DNA from 2 places in the Luteimonas sp. A534 genome. Region 2 is predicted to be linked to the other one. Evidence: predicted binding sites of a transcription regulator. Region 2 holds the regulator's gene; the other holds the start of a gene.

Region 1 (3,858 bases), on a different contig from region 2:
AAGCGCAGCCGGAACGCACGGACCACGGCCCCGGTATCCGTGGTGTCGTAGCCCACCAGCCGCAGCGCGCGCATGGCATCGAAGCCTTCCGGCGCCGGCGGTGCATCGTCGGCCGGCCAGATTCCGAACCCGGCCTCGGCCAACCGCTTCCACGGGAACAGCGCACCCGGGTCGATCTTGCGCGACGGTGCGAGGTCGGAATGGCCGATCACCTGACTGCGCGGGATGCGCAGGCGTTCGCACAGGTCGTCGAGCAGGCGCAGCAGCGCCTGCACCTGCGGCTCGGTGAAAGGCTCGCGGCCGTTGTTGTCGATCTCGATGCCGATCGATGCCGAGTTGAGGTCGGTAATCGTGCCCCAGCGGCCGCCGCCGGCGTGCCAGGCGCGGTGGCCGTCAGCGACGAGCTGGTAGATCGCACCGTCATCGCCAACCAGGTAGTGCGAGCTCACCGGCCCGCCGCTGTTGCGCGTGCGCAGGGTGTGCAGGCTCTGCTCGACCGAGTCCTGCTCGGTGTAGTGCAGGACGATGACGACCGGGCGTCGTTCGTCGTGGTTGGGCGACGGCACCCAGGTCGCCATCGGATTGCGAGGCGGCTGGTGGGCGCAACCGGCGAGCAGGGCAAGGCAAAGGACTGCCGCAAGGGGTTTGACGTTCATGCGGCAATCGAACCTCTGATGGCCAGGCAATGCAAGGTGGCGGAAGAAGCGGCGCCGTGACCTGAGGGGCCCCGCCGCGGCCGGGAGGCCTTCGCGGCTCATGTCCCCCGGCATCCGCCTGGCGGCGGATGCCTCCTCCTTTACTTCCCCGCGAAGGCCTCCCGGCCACGACGGGGCTCGGCGTTGCTGCAGGTGCGCGGGATACCGGCTTTGCTCCTGGGGCCACTGCGTATTGCTGCGCACCGGGGGCCAAGGCCCTTGAGAGCGAAGTGAAGGAGGAGGCGATGGCCGCAGGCCAGCGCCGGGGGACATGAGCACTCAAGGGCCTTGGCCCCCGGCACCTCGGCGCCCCAGCGCCCCGCGTCAGATCGCGTAATACATCTGGTATTCCAACGGATGTGTCGCCGAGCGGAACGCAGTGACCTCCTTCATCTTCAGCGTGATGTACGCGTCGATGAAGTCGTCGCTCATCACGCCACCCGCCTTGAGGAACTCGCGGTCGGCGTCGAGCGCTTCCAGCGCCTGGTCGAGCGAGTGGCAGACGGTCGGGATGCCCTTGGCCTCTTCCGGCGGCAGGTCGTAGAGGTCCTTGTCGCTGGGGCCGCCCGGGTCGATCTGGTTACGGATGCCATCCAGGCCCGCCATCATCAGCGCGGTGAAGGTCAGGTAGCCGGCGTTCATCGCATCGGGGAAGCGGAACTCGACACGGCGCGCCTTGGGATTGGACACGTAGGGGATGCGGCAGGACGCGGAGCGGTTGGACGCGGAGTACGCCAGCATCACCGGCGCCTCGAAGCCCGGCACCAGGCGCTTGTAGCTGTTGGTGCTCGCGTTGGTGAAGGCGTTGATCGCGCGCGCGTGCTTGAACACGCCGCCGATGTACCACAGCGCGGTCTGGCTCAGGCCGCCGTAGCCGTCGCCGGAGAACAGGTTGGTCCCGCCCTTCGCCAGCGACTGGTGCACGTGCATGCCGCTGCCGTTGTCGCCGACCAGCGGCTTGGGCATGAAGGTCGCGGTCTTGCCGTTGCGGTGGGCGACGTTCTTGACCACGTATTTGGTGGTCAGCAGTTCGTCGGCCTTCTGCACCAGCGAGCTGAACTTGGTGCCGATCTCGCACTGGCCGGCGTTGGCGACTTCGTGGTGATGCACTTCGATCTCGATGCCGACCTGCTCCAGCGTCTTGCACATCTCGGCGCGGATATCGTGCAGCGAGTCCAGCGGCGCCACGGGGAAGTAGCCACCCTTCACGCCGGGCCGATAGCCGGTGTTGCCGCCCTCGTACTCGCGACCGGAGTTCCACGCGGCTTCTTCGGAGTCGACGTGGAAGAAGGTGTGGCCCATGTCGTTGGCATAGCGCACGGAATCGAAGATGAAGAACTCGGGCTCGGGGCCGAAGAAGGCCTGGTCGGCGATGCCGCTGGACTTGAGGAAGGCCTCGGCGCGACGCGCGATGCCGCGCGGATCGCGGTTGTAGGCCTGCATCGTGGTCGGATCGAGCACGTCGCAGGTGAGCACCATCGTCGGGTCAGCGGTGAAGGGATCCAGGAAGGCGGTGCCGGGATCGGGCAGCAGCACCATGTCCGACTGGTGGATGCCGCGCCAGCCGCCGATCGAGGAGCCGTCGAACATCTTGCCGTCCTCGAACAACGCCGGCTCGATGACCGACACCGGGTAGGTGACGTGGTGCTGGACGCCGCGCATGTCGGAGAAGCGCAGGTCGACGAATTCGACCCGGTGGTCTTTGATCAGCTTTTCAACGGTGTCGAGGGACATGGAGGGCTCCGGTGCTCAAGGATGGGTCCCGGGCGCGCCCGGGTGTCGGGGAGGAAGTATCGCAAGCGCCGTGCCATGCCCCAGGTGATTGAATTCCTTGGGGCAGACCGGGACGGCAGCCCCGCACTGCACCAATCAGGTGCGGATCCAAGATATATCGCACCAAACGGGTGCGGCCAGGGCATCGGCTATGCTGCCGCGTTGATCGCCGCGGCCGCCCGGCCTGTGGCCATCCTCCCCACCCACAGCACGACCACCGCCTGGATCCTGACCGATGACCGACCCGCTGGCCGCCCTGCTCCTGGGCATCCTTGAAGGCCTGACCGAGTTCCTGCCGATCTCCAGCACCGGCCACCTGCTGATCGCCCAGCGCTGGCTGGGCGCGCGCTCGGACTTCTTCAACATCGTCATCCAGGCCGGCGCGATCCTCGCCATCACCCTGGTGTTCCGCGAGCGCATCACCGCCTTGGTGACGGGCCTGGGCGACGCCCGCAACCGCGACTACGCGATGAAGCTCGCAGTCGCCTTCCTGGTCACCGCCGCGGTCGGCCTGCCGGTGCGGCTGCTGGGTTGGGAGCTGCCGGAGACGGTCACGCCGATCGCCTGGGCGCTGGTGATCGGCGGCGTGTGGATGATCGTCGCCGAACGCCTGGCCGAACGCCGCCCCGACGGCACCGACGTCACCTGGACGATCGCCATCCTGGTCGGCCTGGCGCAGGTGCTGGCGGGCGTGTTCCCGGGCACCTCGCGCTCGGCGGCGGCGATCTTCATCGCCATGCTCGCCGGCCTGAGCCGGCGCCGGGACGCAGCCGAATTCGTGTTCCTGGTCGGCATCCCGACCATGTTCGCGGCCAGTGCCTACACCTTCCTCGAGCTCGCGATGGACGGCGGGCTGGGCGGCGAAGCCTGGGCCGACGTCGGCATCGCCTTCGCCGCGGCCACGATCACCGGCTTCATGGTGGTCAAATGGCTGCTCGGCTACATCGAACACCACCGGTTCACCGGATTCGCGGTGTATCGCATCCTGCTCGGCGCGGCGCTGCTGCTGTGGTTGCCGGTGGGCGATTGAGGTCCACGCAACCCCGTTCCCGCGCATTGCGCGTTAACCCAGGTCCCTGCCCCGGAGTCACACCATGAAGCCACTGCTCGCACTTGTCCTGCCGCTCGCGCTGGCCGCCTGTTCGCCCGGCACCAACGACGCCGCGCCCCCCGCGACACCCTCGCCCGCCGCGGCCCCGGCGGCGCCCGGCACCGCGCCCGCACCGGACCTCGCGGCCATGCTCGGCGCCCACCACTGGCAGCTCGACGCCGCGACGGCCGCCGATGGCAGCCGCATCGACGCCCTCTTCGCGAACACCGACGCCGCGCTGCAGCTTGATTTCGCCGACGGCCGGATTTCGGTGTCCAACGCCTGCAACCGCATGGGCGG
Region 2 (3,858 bases):
CCATCTTGACCAGGTCCTCGGGGCAGGGCTGGCCCTTGTTGACCACCAGCGCCAACGGGCTGAACTGCAGGATCTTCTCCAGCGTTTCCCAGCGCTGCCGCGGCTCCAGCCCATCCAGCCAGGCGAGCTCTTCGCCGCCGAGGATCTGCACCTTGTTGGGATAGATGATGTTGAGGTAGCCGGCCAGCGACGGCCGTCGCGATACGGCGTCGACCGATTCCAGCTGCCGCGACGCGCCGGCCTGGCCGGCCAGCCAGCGCAGCTCCAACCGGTCCTTGAGCTGGTCGAACAATCCCTGTGCGGTGACGACCGCCCTCATCCCGACCCTGTCCGCCGGGGGGCGTCGTTCTGCAGCAGCAGGGCGCGCAGCGCGGCGATGTCGGGTGCGCCGCGCACCGACTCCCGGAAACCGGCGTCGGCGAAGCGGCCTGCGAGTTCGGAGAGGGTGTCGAGGTGCTGCTGCTGGGCGTGGTCGCCCGGAACCGCCATCGCGAAGACCAAGTCCACGGGCTCGCCGTCACGGGCGTCGAAATCCACCGGATTGGCCAGCCGGAGGAAGGCCGCCATCGGCTCGCGGCAGCCATCGCTGCGGCAGTGCGGAATCGCTACGCCGCGGCCGATGCCGGTGCTGCCGACCGCTTCGCGCCGGCGCAGGCCATCCGCGATCGCCGGGGTCAGCGCCGGCGAGCCGCCGCCCAGCAGGCGGGCGGCGACATCCAGCACCTGGTCACGGTTACCGGGTTCCACCACTTGCACGATGCGGCCGGCGGTGAGCAGGTCGGTGTAAGGCATCCCCCGGGCCTTCGATCGCCGGCTTCAGCCGAACTCGCCGTCGCGCACCGGATTCCCGCCGCGACGGTGCTGGTCGATCATCTTCTTCTTTTCCTTGACCAGCATGCGGTCGAGCTTGTCGGCGAGGAGGTCGATGGCGGCATACATGTCGGCCGCGCGGGCGTCGGCGTGGAGAGGTTTGCCGGCGACGATGACCGTGGCTTCGGCGCGATGGTCGGGCTTGTCGATGCTGAGCTGGGTGCGGACCTGCAGCGGTGGATCGTAGAGGCGCGACAGCCTGCCAAGCTTGGTTTCAACGTAGTCGCGCAGGGCCGGGGTGACGTCCATCTGCTGGCCGTGGGTCTCGATGAGCATCGCAACCTCCTTTCTCCGTGGGGACCACAGCATCGCGCATGGCGGCGCGGTGGTTGTCACGGACAGGTTAACCCAGCCCCCCGGGGGCGGGAAGCGGCCACACGGAGTTCAGGCGATGCGCACGCGTTCGTGCGATGACGGGATGTTCAGTGCTTCGCGATACTTGGCGACGGTGCGTCGTGCCACAGGGACACCGCTGTCCTTGAGCCGGTCCGCCAGGCGCGCGTCGGACAGCGGCTTGCGCGGGTCCTCGGCTTCGACCAGGCGGCGGATCATGTCCTGGATGGCGATGCTGGAGGCCTCGCCGCCGCCACCGGTGTCGATGCCCGAAGCGAAGAAGGCACGAAGGGGAATGGTGCCCCGCGGCGTGTGCACGTACTTGCGCGACACCGCCCGGGAGACGGTGGATTCGTGCATGCCGATCTGCGCGGCGACTTCGCGCAGCGTCAACGGGCGCAGTGCCTGGCCGCCGAACTCGAGGAAGCCCGACTGCTCCCGCACCAGGCAACGGACCACCTTGAGCAGGGTTTCGCCACGGGCCTCGATGTTCTTCAGCAGCCAGCGCGCCTCCTGCAGGCGGCCGCGCAGGTAGCCTGCATCGGTGCCTGCGGTGTGCTGCAGCATCTGCTCGTAACCGCGGTGGATGGTCAGGCGGGAATGGCGGCCGCCCGCCAGCGTGACCCGCCAGACGCCGTTGTGGCGCGCGATGCTGCAGTCGGGAACCACGTAGGTGTCGTGTGGCATGCCCCCGATGCCGGCGCCCGGGCGCGGGTCGAGGCCGCGGATCAACTGCAGCGCGGCGACCGCATCCTCCCTGCTGCAGCCCAGCGCCTCGGCGACGCCATCGGTGCCCAGCTTGGCCAGGCGCTCGATCAGCGTCGCCACCGCGCGGCGGGCGACGTCGCGGCCGGGAGTGTCTTCGGGCAGGGTGTCGAGCTGCAGCAGCAGGCACTCGCCGAGGTCGCGTGCACCCACGCCGGTCGGGTCCAGGCGCTGCACCGTGCGCAGCACCGCCGCGATCTCGTCCTCGTTGCAGCGAAGCTCCGGTGCCAGTGCCTCGGCGATCGCGGACAGCGGTTCGCGCAGGTAGCCGTCATCGTCGATGGCGTCGACCAGCGCCACGCCGATGGCGAGCTCGCGTGGCGACAGGTGGCTGAGGTTGAGCTGCCAGAGGAGGTGGTCGCGCAGGGTCTCGGACTGGGCGATGCGCTCGGAGGCGTCGCCGTCCTGGTCGTCGCCGCCACCACTGCCGCCACCGCTACCGTAGCTTTCGTCCCAGGCGACGTCGCGGTCGTCGTCCCAGGCGTCCTGGGCGGCATCGTCGTTTCCGTCTGCGCGGGCGTCGTCGCCGTGGGATCCGGAGGCCTCATCCGCAGACGACGGCGGAGCCGTTTCGTCCCATTCCAGCAGCGGATTGCTCTCGACCGCCTCGGTGATCTCGAGCTCTAGCTCGGGCATCGAAAGCTGCAGGAGATGCAGGGCCTGGCGCAGCTGCGGCGTCAGTACCAGGTGCTGTCCCAGCGATGTCTGCAGGCGAGGTTTCACGGTGTCCCCGATCAGGCGGGGGCGCCCGCCGGCTTACAGCCGGAAGGAATCCCCCAGGTAGACCCGGCGCACGTCCGGGTCGGCCAGCAGCGCGTCCGGAGCCCCCTGCGCGAGCACGCTGCCTTCATTGAGGATATACGCGCGGTCGCAAATGCCCAAGGTCTCGCGGACGTTGTGGTCGGTGATGAGTACGCCGATGCCCCGGTTCTTGAGGTGGCGGACGATGCGCTGGATCTCGCCGACGGAGATCGGGTCGACGCCGGCGAAGGGTTCGTCGAGCAGGATCAGGCGTGGCCGGGCCGCCAGCGCACGTGCGATCTCGACCCTGCGGCGCTCACCGCCCGACAGGCTGGCGCCGTTCTGGCCGGCGACGTGGGTCACCTGCAGTTCGTCCATCAGCGACTCGAGTTCGTCCTCGCGGCCCTTGCGGTCGAGGTCCTTGCGCAGTTCGAGCACCAGCTTGATGTTGTCGGCCACCGACAGCTTGCGGAACACCGAGGGTTCCTGCGGCAGGTAGCCCACGCCCAGGCGGGCGCGGCGGTACATGGGTTCGCCGGTGATGTCGCGGCCGTCAAGGACGATGCGCCCGGCATCGGCCGGCACCAGGCCGACGATCATGTAGAAGCAGGTGGTCTTGCCGGCGCCGTTGGGGCCGAGCAGGCCGACGACCTCGCCGGCGTCGAGCGTCAGCCCGAATTCGCGCACGACTTCGCGCTGGCGGTAGCGCTTGCGCAGGCCTTCGGCGACCAGCATCAGTTGCCGCCCTGGTCGGCCTTGGCGCCCTTGGGAAGGATGCGGGTGCGGACCTGGCCGCCTTCCTCGCCGCCGCCCTGGACCCGCCCGGTCCGCATGTTGTAAACGATGCGCCCGCCGCCCATGGTGCCGCGGCCGGGCTGGTTGATCTCGACGTTGCCGGTGAAGACCACGGTCTCGGTCTGCAGGTCGTAGTCGACGTTGCTGGCGGTGGCATCGATCGAGCCGCCGCCGTCGAGGTCCTGCTTCAGGCGCACGGGCGCCCCGGTAAGGATGACCTTCTGGATGTCGCCGCCGCCGCGGCGCACGTCGGCCTTGGCGGCGCGCACGTCCAGCGTGCCCTGCACGATGCGCACGTTGCCGGTGAAGACGCAGGGGCCGCCGTCGTCGCCCACCGAACAGTCGTTGCTGTTG

The links. The regulator sigma-54, encoded in region 2, starts transcription at its own class of promoters, with help from an activator protein. The targets are predictions, from matches to a motif close to TGGCACGNGCNTTGC.
Region 1: a site for sigma-54 is predicted at 2,491-2,505, ahead of glnA (type I glutamate--ammonia ligase). Genes of this name have one in related genera too.

What each region holds. Positions count from the first base shown of each region.
Region 1 is NZ_JBSVRR010000005.1:133,945-137,802, forward strand. Features, by position in the region: gene ACW5F0_RS12455 (N-acetylmuramoyl-L-alanine amidase) at 1-656, opposite strand, end outside; gene glnA (type I glutamate--ammonia ligase) at 1,020-2,429, opposite strand; gene ACW5F0_RS12465 (undecaprenyl-diphosphate phosphatase) at 2,704-3,498, shown strand; gene ACW5F0_RS12470 (DUF4377 domain-containing protein) at 3,563-3,858, shown strand, end outside.
Region 2 is NZ_JBSVRR010000003.1:399,972-403,829, forward strand. Features, by position in the region: gene hprK (HPr(Ser) kinase/phosphatase) at 1-319, opposite strand, end outside; gene ACW5F0_RS10055 (PTS sugar transporter subunit IIA) at 316-792, opposite strand; gene hpf (ribosome hibernation-promoting factor, HPF/YfiA family) at 817-1,146, opposite strand; gene ACW5F0_RS10065 (RNA polymerase factor sigma-54) at 1,255-2,691, opposite strand; gene lptB (LPS export ABC transporter ATP-binding protein) at 2,725-3,444, opposite strand; gene lptA (lipopolysaccharide transport periplasmic protein LptA) at 3,444-3,858, opposite strand, start outside.